2 regions of the Aneurinibacillus uraniidurans genome follow, and region 2 is predicted to be linked to the other one. Evidence: riboswitches for the same ligand, from Rfam matches in the RefSeq annotation. Region 2 holds a riboswitch; the other holds the start of a gene.
The links. A riboswitch is a leader RNA that binds a small molecule or an ion and turns the genes downstream of it on or off. The one in region 2 is predicted to bind FMN.
Positions count from the first base shown of each region.

Region 1: another riboswitch for FMN. It lies ahead of PO771_RS07935 (ECF transporter S component); the one in region 2 lies ahead of ribD (bifunctional diaminohydroxyphosphoribosylaminopyrimidine deaminase/5-amino-6-(5-phosphoribosylamino)uracil reductase RibD).

Region 1 covers NZ_CP116902.1:1,580,399-1,588,474, forward strand. The annotation lists gene pepF (oligoendopeptidase F) at 1-258, shown strand, start outside; gene PO771_RS07930 (hypothetical protein) at 342-524, shown strand; gene PO771_RS07935 (ECF transporter S component) at 584-1,183, opposite strand; FMN riboswitch at 1,191-1,345, opposite strand; gene PO771_RS07940 (YncE family protein) at 1,478-2,476, shown strand; gene PO771_RS07945 (response regulator transcription factor) at 2,515-3,141, shown strand; gene PO771_RS07950 (sensor histidine kinase) at 3,145-4,566, shown strand; gene PO771_RS07955 (FixH family protein) at 4,579-4,992, shown strand; gene PO771_RS07960 (hypothetical protein) at 5,016-5,420, shown strand; gene PO771_RS07965 (YheC/YheD family endospore coat-associated protein) at 5,534-6,625, shown strand; gene PO771_RS07970 (GerMN domain-containing protein) at 6,706-7,338, opposite strand; gene PO771_RS07975 (LytTR family DNA-binding domain-containing protein) at 7,566-8,076, shown strand, end outside.
Region 2 covers NZ_CP116902.1:2,639,694-2,647,769, forward strand. The annotation lists gene PO771_RS13155 (bifunctional 3,4-dihydroxy-2-butanone-4-phosphate synthase/GTP cyclohydrolase II) at 1-955, opposite strand, end outside; gene ribE (riboflavin synthase) at 970-1,620, opposite strand; gene ribD (bifunctional diaminohydroxyphosphoribosylaminopyrimidine deaminase/5-amino-6-(5-phosphoribosylamino)uracil reductase RibD) at 1,605-2,720, opposite strand; FMN riboswitch at 2,916-3,062, opposite strand; gene PO771_RS13170 (peptidylprolyl isomerase) at 3,205-3,642, opposite strand; gene PO771_RS13175 (GIY-YIG nuclease family protein) at 3,729-4,106, opposite strand; gene PO771_RS13180 (methyl-accepting chemotaxis protein) at 4,266-5,945, shown strand; gene PO771_RS13185 (DUF4179 domain-containing protein) at 6,007-7,080, opposite strand; gene PO771_RS13190 (sigma-70 family RNA polymerase sigma factor) at 7,073-7,612, opposite strand; gene secF (protein translocase subunit SecF) at 7,725-8,076, opposite strand, start outside.

The DNA of each region.
Region 1 (8,076 bases), 1.1 Mb from region 2:
TACTACAATTTTTATGTATATCAATATGCGACGAGTTTTGCTGCTTCCGCTGCACTTGCTGGACAAATTGAAACAGAAGGAAAAGTGGCTGTTGAGCGCATTCGCACGAAATTCCTGGAGGCCGGAAGCTCAGCGCCGCCGCTTGAGGTGCTAAAAGCAGCCGGTGTTGACATGTCTACTGCCAGACCTGTACAGGAAGCGATGAAGCAGTTCGAGCGAGCCCTTACGGAAATGGAAGAACTGGCAGCACAAAAATAATAAAAAATTTCACTTTCCCCCCACAAATGGGAAAAGAAACACGAATTATATGGTACAAAAAACATACGGACAGGGTGAATGAGATGAATCATGTAGACATGTATAATGCAGGGCGCATAGAGCTGCACGTAAGCTCCGCTGATGAAATGTACGAGACGATGACACGATTTCACATGACATACCCGAATGCGGTATTTGAGGATCTTGAATACATAGGCGTGGAGAATGGCAGTCTCGCCATTAAACTTTCCTACTCTGTAATATAAAGCAACATTACAAAAAAGGAGCCTCCTGTTAACGGAAGCTCCTTTTTGTATTGGATATCTCATTGTGAGACTGTCTTAATCGTAGGGCGAAGTCGCTGATAGATCGGGTACGTAATAATGGCTTCGATGATCCCTTTCATCAGGTTAAATGGGAACACCGCATACAGAATCAGCGCCCACAGGCTAGTAATGCTAGAATTAGCTGACTGTGACCAGGCCACAATCTCGGGTACGGACTTGCCAAGCAGTACTCCATAAGCCGGGATAAAAATAAAGTAGTTCGCAATCCCCATCACGCAAGCCATAACGATCGTGCCTGTAATCGTACCGACCCAGTAGCTAAGCTTGCTCTCGCGCATGAGCTTCATGAACCAGACCGAGACGACGACGAACGTACTACCAGCAATAAAATTCGACAATTCCCCGACGCCCATACTGTCCTGACTATATAAAATTGCATGAAGGACGTTCTTAAGTAATTCTACGATGACACCCGCCAGCGGCCCAAACAGTGTGGCTCCGACTAAAGCTGGAATCTCGCTAATCCCAAGTTTAAGAAACATGGGGAAAATCGGTAGCGGAATTTCTATGAACATCAATAGAAACCCGATTGCAGACAGCAGTGAAAGCACTGCCATTCGGCGTGTTTTTCCTCTCATTATGAAGTTCTCCCTTCTTCCATCCAGACTATACTGTCGGTCCCGGAATTACACCGGGTCAGCCGGACGCATACGATTTGCATCCGGGTCGCGGACTGCGGAACGAGTAAGAGGTGTTCCATCACCGCCGGTCGGGAATTACACCCTGCCCTGAAAGGAGTTGTGTTTTTGTTCACAACCTATGTAGAACTATGCCACGAAAATAGAAAATCGTCAATACTTCACATATTTCACACAATTTTTTTTTATAATGAATGTATTATGTAATGGAAGTGATCATAAGGAGAGAAAATCATGAAGGGAATACAGATGGCATGTCTGATCGGTATCATGTTCTTTCTGGCCATCGGTGTTACAGGCTGTGGATTTCGTTCGTTTGCAGCGGTTCCACTCGAAGACGATGTGCTCATTGTAGCGGGCACACAGTCTCGTACTGTTTCATTTTTGCAGGCGAATACGGGAGAGGTCATAACCGAGTGGAAGCCTCAATTTGCATTTAATCGGATGCTTCTTCTGCCCGATCACCACAATATTCTGCTCTATCATAAAAATGAAGGACAAGCACATGTCATTGATATGCGTGATGGAAAGGAAAAGGCGGTCTGGAAGATAGGGACTGGCATTGTAAACGCGGTTGCGTCAACGGATGGACAGACGATTTATCTGGCAGATCGGGATCATGGCTTACTGCGGTTCTACGGACTCGATGGTCAGGAGCGGATGAAAGTAAAGGTTGGTTCGTACCCGCTTACGATTATTCCGGACCCGAGTGGAAAATGGGTATACGTATACGATTTGCATGAAGCGAAGGGATATACGGTTGATGCGAAAGTCGGGCATGTAACGCGTACATTTGCTACGAATGAATCACCAATGGGTGGTCTGTTTATTCCGAAGCAGCAGGAGCTGTGGGTAGGTGGACATGGTGAGGGAGACGTGCCGGAAGAATCTATTACAGTGCTGAATGCTATGACCGGCCAGAAGCAGGGGAAAATACAAGCACCCTCAATGCCGGTTGATTTTGTACCATATAATGAAGATACAGTATTTGTGCTCAGTCATGGATCGAGTACATTGCGGCGCATTCGAGTCACAGACCATGCCATAACCGGAACGCTGCCGCTCGGTACGAGTCCGTTCGGAATGGCGATGGGGCGAGAGAAACTGTATATTTCCAGCTTTGAGGGCGGTCAGGTGTATGTTGTCGATCCGAAGCAGATGAAAGTGAGCAAGACAGTGCGGGTCGGTGGCGGGCCGATGCAGATAGTTGTACGGGAAGGTGGGCAATCGTGAGTCAGTTTTCAATATTGGTGGTAGATGATGAAGCACCGATGCGTGAGTTAATCGCCATGTATTTGATAAAAGAAGGCTATGAATGCGTGGAAGCAGAAGATGGAGAGGAAGCACTCGCACGACTTGTGGAACGCAGGTTTGATCTGCTTGTGCTTGATGTCATGATGCCGAATATGGATGGGCTTTCTGTATGTATGAAAGTGCGGGAAAAATCGGATGTGCCGATTATTTTTGTGACGGCACGAGGGGATGAATGGGATAAAGTAAACGGCCTTAAGATTGGGGCGGATGATTATATTGTCAAGCCGTTCAGCCCGCGTGAGCTCGTAGCCCGAATTGAAGCGCTACTGCGTCGTACGCATCGTCAGGTGGATGACATTGCAAGCATCGGTCCGCTTGAGATGGACATTAAGGGGCACAAAGTGCGAATTAATGGCATTGATTTGTTCCTGACATTAAAGGAGTTTGATTTGCTTGCCTGCTTTACTCGCCATATTGGACAAGTATTAAGTCGCGACCAGCTTCTCGAGATGGTCTGGGGCTATGAATATTACGGCAATGCCCGTACAGTCGATACGCATGTTAAAACGCTCCGCATGAAGCTTGGAGAGTATGCAAGTCTCATCCAAACCGTCTGGGGAATCGGCTATAAGTTTGAGGTGTAAGCAGTGAGAGGATTTACGTTAAAGCTGAATCAGCGGCTGTGGCTGCTCATTACATCCGGCATTGTGTTCACCGTACTGATGTCGTATGGGCTAACAGAATATTTATATGAAAAGTTGTATGTCCAGCAGGTTGAATCATCTCTGCGCTATCAGGGAGAACAAGTGGCCGGGATGTATAAGGGAGGACCGTTGACGGCTGCGTTTCGCCAGCAGGCGGAAAAGTTTAACACCGTATCGGGAGCAGAAATTTATGTAACGGAAAATCAACGTGAGCTGGGAGCCTGTCTGCCGTTTGAAGTGGAGTACAATGCCCTTATTACCGAAGAGGAGCGGAGCCGACTGTTAGCGGGGCAAACGGTAAGGAAGATCGGGTACGAAGAGAAGTTTGGTCGGAAGATTATGGCGGTAATTGTGCCGCTTTTAGATGGTAAGCGTCTGGCTGGGATTGTGTATTTGTATGTACCGCTTGCGACGATTACAGAGGCGTTCAGTGAAGCGCGTTATATTGTGCTGGCGACAGGCGGTCTGTTTATTCTTGTTTCCATGTATGCAGGTTTGCAAATCGTTACCCGTCTGACAAAGCCGTTGCGGGCGATGGAGGCGGCGGCAGGGGAGATGGCACGGGGCAATTTTGCCGCCCGTGTCGATGTCGGGATAACAGATGAAGTCGGCAGGCTCGGTCATGCGCTCAATCATATGGCGTCTGAACTTGCGGAAGTGGAGCAGCAGCGCAAAGAATTTCTCGCCAATGTGTCACATGAACTTCGCACACCACTTAGCTACATCAAAGGATACAGTGAGGCGATGATTGAAGGGGTTGTACAGACAGAAGCCGATAAGCAGCGATATGTCACGCTCATTTATCGAGAAGCAGGTCGTATGCAGCGGCTTGTGCATGATCTGCTTGATCTCGCACGCCTTGAAGGAGAGGCGTACCCGCTTGCGTTGATGCCGCTCCCGCTTGCCCAGCTGGTAGAAGATACACTGGCAAAGTTTTGTCCGTTTCTTGAAGAAAAAGGAGTACGGTTGACGATGGAGCTTGATCCCGATATGATCGTTAAGGGAGATCAGGATCGACTTGAACAGGTGATTCACAACTTGTGTGATAATGCGCTGCGGTACCTACCGGAAAATGGTCAGCTTACGGTAACCCTTATGAAGGCGGAAGGTGGACGTTGTCGACTCACGGTAGAAGATAACGGACCGGGCATTCCGCAAAATGAGCTGGCTCGCATCGGCGAGCGGTTCTACCGTGTAGATAAAGCACGTAATCGTCGAAATGGCGGAAGTGGTCTTGGATTATCGATTGTGCGGCAGATTGTTCATCTGCATGGTGGAACGTGGACGATCGAAAGCACCGTTGGAGTTGGCACAGTTGTGTCGATTTACTTGCCGTTGTATGAATATGAGGAGCAACAATCGTAAGGAGTGGGACGTATGATGAAACAACATGTATGGATTAGACGAGTATTGCTACTTGTCTTTCTGCTGGTAGCGCTCGTTGGCTGCTCAGCAAACAATACGCAAAAGCCAAGTGCGAATGCGGAACCTGCACCGATTGAAGTGGAATTCCAGACGAAGACATGGGCGCCAAAAGTTGGGGACACGCTGACATTCAAGTTGGTTGTCACACAAAATGGTCAGCCTTTGGACAAGCCGGACGACGTGTATATCGAACTTTGGAAAGACAAGCAGCGCGAAAACCATGAGACTGTTAAGCCGAAAAAAATTGGAGCAGGTCTATATGAATTGACACAAACGTATAAGGAGCCAGGCACTTATTATTTGATGTATCATGTCGAAGCAGGCGAAGTACATGAGATGTCAAAACGAAAAGTTGTCGTGGAGTAAAGAAGCTGTCCCGAAGCCAGAACATGGCAAACGGGACAGCTTTTTTTGTTGTGAAATCGAAAGTGTGGGGGGCGGGAGCGGGAGAAGGAAGGAGCCGTTCGCTTCGATACGCTTGCGGGCGCAAAGGTTCGTTCGTCGTTCTCCCTTCGCTGAGTAGGCGCGTACAGGCGCTCTTACTTCTCCCACTCCCCGCACAACGTTTCGATTTACAAAAAACATGTGATGCCGGATTGATGGTTTTCGTTCAAAAAGCGGGATCGGGTGGGGCAGCGGAACGCCTGTATGCGACTTCCCAGCGGAAGGGGGCAGGTGAACGGGTTTTTGCCCACAATGCTTCGATGCAAATACATCGCGGGCTCTTTTGTGGGCGAGTTCGCCTGACACCTGGAGCGGACAGTCCCGACTTCATAGCAAGCATACCTAAGTGACGAGGCCCCATCTGATCCCCCTTCGCCCATCCTTGCATTCAGCTTTCGCATACAAGCACCCGCCCTTTTGCTATCTCATACTGTATAGAGGAAAGCAGACAAGGAGGCGTGTGATGAAAGTTCCGTATGTAGGCGTCCTGCTGAATCGGGCAATGTATAAAGGGATTCCAGCAGGAAAGACACAGACCGAAGTCCTTGCGTTTTATGAAGAAGGAGGCAAGCTGCATGGTCTAAAACCGTGTTATTTCCGGCTGGAGGACGTACAGCCTGGCAAATCGACGTTGTGGGCATACGTTAAGAAAGGCGAGAAATATCGGCGGATGATTGTGCCTGTGCCGAAGGTGATTCATAATCGGGCGCTGTATTTTTCAAATACAGAGAAAGGGAAGCTAAACAGTTTGACGAAAGACAACATTATTGTGTTTAATCGCTGGAACCGTTACAGCAAACCGTATGTTCAGGACTTATTGTGGAGCGATGCTCTTCTGCGTCCGCATCTCGCTTATACAGTGCGAGGGACCGTAGAGAATTTGCAGATGATGATGAAGAAATATCGTCAGTTATTTATTAAGCCGAACAGCGGGAGCATTGGATTTGGCATCATGCGTCTGGCGCGTCAAAAGGATGGCTGGCGGCTTTCGTATGCTGTATATGAAAACAAAAAGCGAATCTGGCGCAATCTAGATTTTAAAGGTCAGATCCCTGCTTTGCTTCGGACGAAGCTGCGTAGTGGAAAGTATCATATTCAGCAGCAGCTTCCGCTTGCCACATATAAGGGAAGACCGTTTGACCTGCGGGTATCTGTGCAGAAAGATGCGACTGGGCACTGGCAGGTAACGGGGATGGTAGGGAAGGCAGCACCGCAGGGTCGATTTTTAAGCAATGTTGGGCAGGGGGGACGGGTATATCCGTTGTCTGTTTTGCTAACCGATCATCCGAAATTAGAACGTAAAGCGGTCGAGAAAGCAGTAGAGATGTTTGCGTTACGTGTAGTGTATAAATTGGAACGTTCGATTGAAGGTCTGGCAGATGTGGGGCTTGATATTGGGCTGACAGAGGGAGGGACTCCACTTTTCATTGAATGCAATGGACGGGATCAGAGGTACAGCTTCCGCAATGGAAAAATGACCCGGGAGTGGAAGGCAACGTATGCCAACCCGATAGGATATGCACGCTATTTGCTTAGCCGTGCGCGTGAGGAGTAATCATGAATACCTCTCTAAAAGAAGAGGCTGCCCCGTTGCCATCTTTCGGCTATGGGGACAGCTTCTGTTCTTTTACATCATTATTTTATTTGCGGTACATTAGATAGAGTAAGCGGATCGATTGGAGTGGAAGCATCCATGTGTCCAAGGATCGTGTCTGTTTCCTTACCATCGAGGACAATTTTTGCATTCTTGAATCCAAACTGGCTCATGATCGTAGCGATTTGCTCCATAAGGAATTGTTCGCCCGTAGACCCAAGATTGGCAGCTTGCTTAACATTGGACGATAAGCTAACGATCGCTGTATGACCATCCTTTTTCACGGATTGAATCTCAACACTAGCTGGGAGCAGGCTGACAAGTTTTTTGCTTTTTGGACCGTTTTGCCATGCTTTTAGCGCGAGCAATGGAAGGTCGTCTTTCTTCTCATAAGAGATGGTATGTGTTTCTTTATATTCGGTCATCAAATTATCATCGCTGAATACAAGCTCGACAGTTTTTTTCTGAACAGTTGGTTTATCGGATTGTACAGGCTCAGTTGCTTTAGGGGTTGGCTGATTTACGGCTCCCTCTGTCTGTGTCTGAGTTCCGTTGGCCGGTACATTTGTAGTCGTTGGTGCTGGCGCATTTGTTGGTGTACTGGACGTATTTGTGCAGCCAGCCAGTCCGATTGTTACAGTCGCAGCGGCGAGTAAAGCATAAGGTAAACGCATAGCGTAATCCTTCCCTTCTGACATAATACTTGCTGTTTATATGATCTTATTGTTACATAATACTTTACCACAAAACACCTGCATAAGTCCTAACTGGTAAAAACAGTTTAGAGAATAAAAAGAATGCACAAAAATGTACGAAAATACTCGTTTTTTATGCCGAAGAGGGGCAAAATCAAGTATAGTGTAGATATAAAAAAGCAATACGATATACAGGAGTTGAATGTATGGATCAATCATCGGTGCATTCGATTGTTCAAGCAATTAGCCAGACACTTCCACAGGAAGCCTCGATTGCCATTGCAGACGAATCGAAATTTATTTATTACCAGCCGAGTCGGATGATCGATTTGAAGATCAAGCCGGGAGATATAGTGAAAGAAGGAACTCTTACACGCCGAGCCTTGTCGGACAAGCAAAAGCTTGCTCAATATCTTGAGGAGAGCGTATTTGGCGTGCCGTATTATGCGATGAGCACCCCAATCATTACACACGGGCAGGCAGAAGGATGTGTGACGACGATTTTTCCGTCTTCTATCCAGCAGATCGACCGCTCGCTGCCGCGTCATCATTTTTTGATTGGACGTGGAGAAGATCGGTGGATTCCGATTCCGCTGTTTGATATTCAGTTCATTGAGTCGGATAAGGGAAAAACATTTTTGCACACGGAGCGCGGCGTGTATTTAAATAAATACAGCCTGATTGAGCTTGAACGACTGCTGCCATCTGATCGATTTA
Region 2 (8,076 bases):
TTGCTTCGACCGTATCATATCCTTTATCCTGCAGCTGATACGCGCGCAGCTTGTTAATGAGTCCAATCCCGCGTCCCTCCTGCCGCATATATAGCAGAACACCGCTGCCTTCCGCTTCAATCTGCGCGAGTGCCGTATGGAGCTGCGGGCCGCAATCACAGCGCAGTGATCCGAATACATCACCCGTCAAGCATTCCGAATGGACACGCACAAGTGTCGGCGTATCTTCACAAATCTCGCCTTTCACAAGCGCAAGATGCTCCTTGCCATCCACTTCATTCGTATACGCAACCACACGGAATGTTCCATATTCAGATGGAAGCGTCACGTCTACCTCTCGCTGAACAAGCGTGTCATGCTTCATCCGATAGCGAATCAATTCCGCAATGGTGATCATTTTCAAATCAAGTTCAGCGGCTAATACCGCCAGATCAGGCACACGTGCCATTGTGCCGTCCTCATTCATGATTTCGCAAATCACCCCTGCCGGATACGCCCCGCACAAGCGAGCCAGATCAACCGCCGCTTCTGTATGTCCAGATCGACGCAATACGCCGCCTTTACGAGCCACCAGCGGGAAAATATGACCAGGTCGGCGAAAATCTTCCGCTTTCGTTCCCTTTTGCAGCAATGCCTGAACGGTATGTGCCCGCTCAAACGCCGAGATACCTGTTGTTGTCGTCATTTCATCTACCGATACAGTAAAGGCTGTACCATGACGATCTGTATTCTGTCCGACCATCGGGGCAAGCTCTAACTCTGCCGCTCGCTCTTCTGTAATCGGCACGCATACAAGCCCGCGCCCGTGCGTTACCATAAAATTAATCATGGCCGCATTTGTCTGCTCGGCAAGTGCGATAAAATCTCCTTCATTCTCCCGGTCTTCATCGTCGACAACAATAACCGGCTTGCCCTGTTTCAAATCGCTAAGCGCCTCTTCAATTGTATGAAACATCCGCTGTTCCTCCTCTATAGAAATCCATGCTCCGACAAGAAAGATTCCGTCAGCGTGCTCTTCTTCTGCTTCTCTTCCCGGAAGGTCAAAAATCGCTCGATGTATTTGCCAATCATATCGCACTCCAGATTAACTGCACTTCCGGCCTGCTTATGCATCAGTACCGTTTGCGCAAGCGTATGCGGAATAACAGATACGGTAAACGTATCGTCCTTTACCGCCACAACCGTCAGGCTGATGCCATCAATGGCAACGGAGCCTTTCGGGATGATGTAGCGCAAAACCGCACTCGGTGCCTGAATCTCAAACAAAACGGCATTGCCATACGGCTTGCGGGATGCAATCGTGCCCGTTCCGTCTACATGCCCGGATACAAAATGTCCACCAAACCGCTCACCTGCCGCAAGCGCCCGCTCCAGATTTACTGGATCACCCGGCGAAAGTTGACCAAGTCCGGTACGCGCAAGCGTCTCTGGCATGACGTCAGCGGTGAATGTCTCCTGTGTATAGGATGTCACGGTCAGACATACACCGTTAACTGCAATGCTGTCACCTATTTTTACTCCCTTAAGTACGGTCTGCGCTCGAATCGCAAGCACCGCCGCTTCTGGTGCACGCCGAATACTCGCAAGCGCTCCAACTTCTTCAATTAATCCTGTAAACATGGCCGCTCCTTCCACACCGGATACCCGGAGATTTTCAGATCAACTCCGACCGTCTCCATCTTGAGATCTGCCAGATCAATTGCATCTGCCATCTGCTCCACTCCGATTCCGCCAAACGGTGTTGGGGCGAGATGGCCCGCCACAAGCTTCGGGGCTACATACGTGATCAGCTTGTCTACCGCACCTGCTGCCAGAAACGAAGCATTCACCTCGCTGCCGCCCTCGACTAGAAGCGAGGTAATTCCTTCTTCCCCAAGTATCCCAAGCATGGTTTCAATATGAACTCGCTGCGTCATCTTGGTCGAAAAAACGCGCACCCCCATCGATTCAAGCACCGTCCGCTTCGCCTGATCGGCACGGTCGGTCGTAAACACCCATACCGGCGCTTCCCCGTCTGTCAGCATCCGTGCCGTCTCCGGGATGCGAAGTGCTGTATCCAGTACAATTCGCACCGGATTCTGGCCTTTTTCCTCCGGCAGTCGAGTCGTCAACTGTGGATCATCCGCAATCACCGTGCCTACCCCGACAAGAATCGCATCATGCTCATGCCGCATCCGGTGTACATCCAGCCGCGCTGCCTCACCCGTAATCCAGCGACTGCTTCCGGTCTGTGTCGCTACTTTTCCATCGAGTGTCATCGCCGTCTTAATCGTCACAAACGGTCTTTTTTTCGTAATATACGTGAAAAACACTTCATTCAACTTCTTCGCCTCTTCCTCACACACACCGCAGGTTACGGAAATACCTGCTTCCCGCAGACGAGCCACTCCTCGACCTGCCACAAGTGGGTTCGGATCAGACGATGCAATCACGACAGATGCAACACCGCTCGCAATCAACGCATTCGCACACGGCGGGGTACGCCCGTGATGGCTGCACGGCTCCAATGTTACATACGCAGTGGCCCCACGTGCCCGTTCTCCTGCCATACGGAGCGCTTGCACTTCCGCGTGCGCTTCTCCTGCCCGCAAATGTGCGCCCATCCCGACAATTTCTCCATCACGGACAAGCACACAGCCGACAAGCGGGTTTGGACTTGTCTGTCCACGCGCCGCTTCCGCAAGCGTAAGCGCCAGCTTCATATACGTATCATGCCCCATCTGTCCCTCACCTCTTCTGTCAACATAAAAAAGCCCTGAAGCGAATCACCGCTTTCAGGGCATATTATCAGAAAAAAGATATATCGATATTCAGGTAGCACAAATACACATGCTATCTCTTGCTCGTCCCCACGCCAAATAAACCTGTGCGCATGACATCAACAAAAAACAGCTGGTACTGTGCCCAATACCAGATCGATCCTTCTCCCATCCAGACTATACTGTCGGTCCCGGAATCACACCGGGTCAGCATTGGTTCAGACGAACCGCAGCTCACGGACTGAAGGGACAGATGCCCCTATCACCGCCGGTCGGGAATTTCACCCCGCCCCGAAGGATATTACGTATGAAAATGTACGTTCAGTATAAAGCAAGAGATTGCGTCTGTCTACATTAAAAGTTAGAAAAGAATAATAACTTGTAAGAAAAAACAAAGACTGTATTAGTTTTTATACGATAAAAACTAATACAGCCCTCTATAACATTACTCTTCGATTACTTTAACTTCTTTCATTGCGTCGCCTTGCTTGATCGCATCTACATAATCCATGCCTTCAACAATTTTACCGAATACAGTGTGAATGCCGTCAAGGTGTGGGAACGCATCATATGTGATGTAGAACTGACTTCCGCCTGTATCTTTACCAGCATGTGCCATAGCCAGAACGCCACGCTCATGCTTGTGCGGGTTGCCTGCTGTTTCACATTTGATTGTGTAGCCAGGGCCGCCTGTCCCTGTTCCTTGCGGGCATCCGCCCTGTGCTACGAAGCCCGGGATAACACGGTGGAATGTCAGACCGTTGTAGAAGCCTTCGTTTGCAAGTTTTTCAAAGTTAGCTACTGTACCCGGTGCTTCTCCATCGTGCAGAAGGATTTTTACCTGGCCGCCTTTTTCAAGATCAATAACAGCGTATTTACTCATATGTAAGTACCCCTTTCAGTCAATCAAGTATGTATATGTTATACTCCTCGATTATACGCTATACACAGCGAAAAAGAAAACGTCTGCTAGTCCTCTCCGACGAAAAACAAATGCGCCGGGCAGCGGCAATCAGAAGAACCGAATCTTCGCACCGGAATTTCTCCCTTTGCTTCTTCCATGAGCCGGGCAAACAGTTCGCATTCACCTTCCGCACCAGAATACGTCTGCACGTCGACAACGTCCATATACGGACGCACATAATCAAAATGCCAGCGCATCGTTTTCTCCATTCGCATATGCCGCTCTACCCTGGCTCGAATATTTCGTTTCGCACTTCCAACATATACGTACAATCCACGCACGAACAGAAATGTCCCGAGCTTTCCAACCGTAATCTCTGTATCACTTGGCAAATACGCCTTAACATGATACAGCGTATGCTGTTCATCGATTCTCACATTCATTTTCCTTACCATCCCTTGCCTAATATCATGAAAATATTACATAAAATTAACTGTAAATACATATGAAAATCCCTACTTAATCATTAAGATAGTAACTGTTATCATGAGCCCAATTTGCCTATGTGTTACTGTTATTATACTAGAGGAGTGTACGTAAGGATGAAAATCAGGACAAAGCTTATTTTGGGAATTAGCATGCTGTTTATTTTCAGCGTGAGTATGGGGATTCTTGCGGTTATAGAGAACGAAAAAACGCAAGTCTCGTATAACAATGTTTTAAAAAACAGAGAAGATGTACGGTATTACTTGAAAAATATCCAATATAGAATTGTAGGGATTTCTAATGATGAAAGGGCGTATTTGCTTACAGGAGACAGCCAGTTCAAAGATGAGACCGAAAAAAAGATAGCGGATATCAAAGAATATCTATCCATTATTAAAGGACGAGAGTTAAGCTCGGATGAACGTGAAGCCATCGGGAATCTGGAGAACGGTATCCATGCCTTTCTAGAAGTAAGTACTGTAGTTAAAAACACGTATGAAAAAGATAAACATAAAGCCCTTCAACTTCATCTTACCGATGAGCGAGATGTGCGAAAGAAAACGATGGATCCGACTATTAACAAAGCGGTGGAATTAATAGACAAGCATACTGCTATGGATTTAGACAAAATAAATAAAAGTAATTTTGTAGCGAATACCATTTTACGGACTCTTGTTCCTGCATCCGTAATTTTTGGTTTGATTGTGATGGTTCTTTTACTACGTTCCATTAAACCTCTCGAATTGTTACAAAATGAATTTAAAACGATCGCCAATGGAGACTTAACGCAACCTCTTGAAATAAAATCAAAAGACGAAATTGGCGAATTATCCAGTTCAGTCAATGTGATGATTGAAAATTTGCGTTCTACCATTTCAACCATTAGCGACTCCTCTCATCAAGTATCAACCGCTGCAGAGGAGCTGCTAGCAAGTTCTGAACACACCCATCGGGCAACCGAACATATTACGGTAACAATTGAGGAATTAGCATTAGGTACGGATAAACAGGTACAAAGTGTGGAAGAAACATCTCAAATCGTCGACGAGATGTCTAGTCGTGTGCAACAAATTTCGATTCGCACCCAAGATGTTTCTACTACCGCCACCCATGCTCTCGAAAAAGCTATGGAAGGAAATCAGGCGATCCAAACGACGGTTGAACAAATGAATTCCATAAGCGAAACGGTCGAAGGTTTTACACAAAAGATCAAGGAATTGGGCGAACGTTCGAATGAAATCGGGGAAATTGTCGAGGTAATCACAAGTATCGCAGCTCAAACAAACCTGCTCGCCTTAAATGCAGCAATTGAAGCAGCACGAGCGGGAGAGCAGGGAAAAGGATTTGCGATAGTCGCGGATGAAGTTCGGAAATTAGCAGAACAATCCGCTCAATCTGCTGAACAGATTGCCAGGTTAATTACAGGCATTCAGGTAGATACAAACGCAGCAGTTATATCTACGGAAAATGTAACAAAAGAAGTGGAAGAAGGAATTCATGTTGTCCATGTAACCGGGGAGTATTTCAAGCAAATCGAAAATAAAATTGACCAGGTTGCCAATCAGATTAAAGAGGTTTCAGATTCAGTTCATCAAATATCGTTCGGTACCGATCAGGTTGTTCATTCCATAAATACGGTTACGGGAGTGGCAGAGGTAGCAGCTTCAAGAACACAAAGTGTGTCTGCCGCTACTGAGGAACAATTTGCCTCGATAGATGGTATTATTTCAGCCGCCACGTCTCTTTCTAAGATGTCGGAAAATTTACAGACGTTGATTGAGCGGTTTAAAGTTTAATAACAAATAGCATAGCGCCGGATTTACCTCCGGCGCTTACACCGCTTCCCCTAGAACCAGACTATTTTTTCTCAGTAAGCGGAACAGTAATAAAGGTCGACTGACGCGATTTTTCATCCGCTTTACTCCCTGAACCTAGCTGGTGAGGAATCAGCGCTTCAATTGTAATCTGCTTCGGAATGTCTTGCATGGCAGCAAATTTTAATGTATCTGTGATCGTGACCATGCCATTACCTTCATCTTTCGGTGCACTTCCCGAGCTCGGCCCTCCTGACATCCGTTTCATGTGTTCATCATAGCCGATGTAGTAGAAATCATTCATCTTCTCTTTTGACACGGTCCGCTTGACAATGACCTGCGTTGTTGCCGGTGAAAACGTCACCCTTTCTACCGTATACGTCATGCCGTTCCATTTCTTTGTTACCATAGGCCGGAATGTCGTACTCGCCTTTGCCGTTTTTTCCATCGAGATCGGCAGGATAAATTTCCAATTTCCTGCGACACCATGAATTGCTTCTACATCAAGCTGCAACGTGAAGTTCTCCAGCGACTTTTCTTCTATCTCAAAATTGAGGTCAATCTTTCCCACATATTCTCCGTTATCACGCGCTACTTCCTTCGCATCGCCGATCCACTGGATTTGGTCGGTTTCCTTCACACCAATCTTCCATTGCAAGGGCATCAGATCGCTGCTTACTTTAAGCGGTTGATTGTTCTGCGGCTTTAGCTTGTAGCCAATCGCCAGCCGTGAACCGTCATAGAACACATCCGTTATCGTCATCTCAACGCCTTTATCAGTCGCTATTTTTTGCGGCTGGGATGTCAAACCACGCTCACTCATGTCTTTCAGCACTGGATCTCCAGTCTTTTCAAATACCGAACCAATCAGAGGAACCTCACGGAGAACTTGAGCCATTGCCGGAGAAACGAATCCAGACCCGATCACACATAGCGTCGTAACCGCGACCGCCCCTGCTACGTACGGCCAACGGGGACTTTTGCGTGGCGGAATCGCAGCTGGGAGTTCCGGAAGATTGTTTAATGCGTCCGCAAGTCCCTTACTGAAAAAATCTGGCACTTCTGTTTTTTCCCGTCCCAATCGGCTCAGCATCTCGTCCATTTTCTTCTCATTCATGGCACAATCTCCCTTCCTTTTTCTCCACCGTGTACGATACAGCTAATTTCGTCCGCGCCCTCGTTAGTCGAGACTTTACCGTTCCTTCCGGTATTTCCAGCAGGCGAGCCATTTCTTTTACCGATAAGTCTTCGAAATAATACAGCATAATGACGATCCGTAAATCATCTTCAAGTGCCTGAACAGCATCCTGTAGCGCCATATCTCCTTCAAATGTTGAGCAGGCCTGCTGCTCTATAATTTCCTCCATCGGAATCACCCGTTTTTTCTGTCGAATAATGCGCTGACATTCATTCATGACAATCCGTATGAGCCACGTTTTAAAAAACTTCGGCTCACGTACGCTCCGGATTGATGCGTACGCTTTCATTACAGCCTCCTGCGCGGCATCTAAGCATTCTGTATCGGACTTTAAAATTGAACGGGCGATTTTATAGATGCTCGTTTCACACTGCTTAATTAAACGTACGAACGCTTCCCGGTCACCCTGCTGTGCCTGGATGACATTGTATTCGTAGAAATCAGTGTCCACTCGTTGTCCCTCCTTTTTCGTCTCTATGTATTAGATCATCTGGAATGGTATTTGGACCATACGAATGAAAAAAAGAGCAGATCATTCTCCTGCTCTTGTGATGTGCTTATCCTTACATACATTTTCTTTTAAAATCATACCCTCTCCACGATACCCAGATCTGGCTAGCAATGAAGATAGAAGAGTACGCACCGAATGTCAACCCGATAATCAACGCAAGTGTAAAATTGCGAATGCTTTCACCGCCAAAAATATAAAGCGCAAGCGAACAAATGAGTACCGTCAACACCGTATTGATCGAACGGGCTAGCGTCTGACCGATACTGTAATTCACGACATGCTCAACATCTTGCACCGTTTTCACTTTCACCCGTTTCAAGTTATCCCGAATGCGGTCAAAAATAATAATATTATCGTGAATGGAGTACCCAACAATCGTTAAAATCGCAGCGATAAACGGTAAA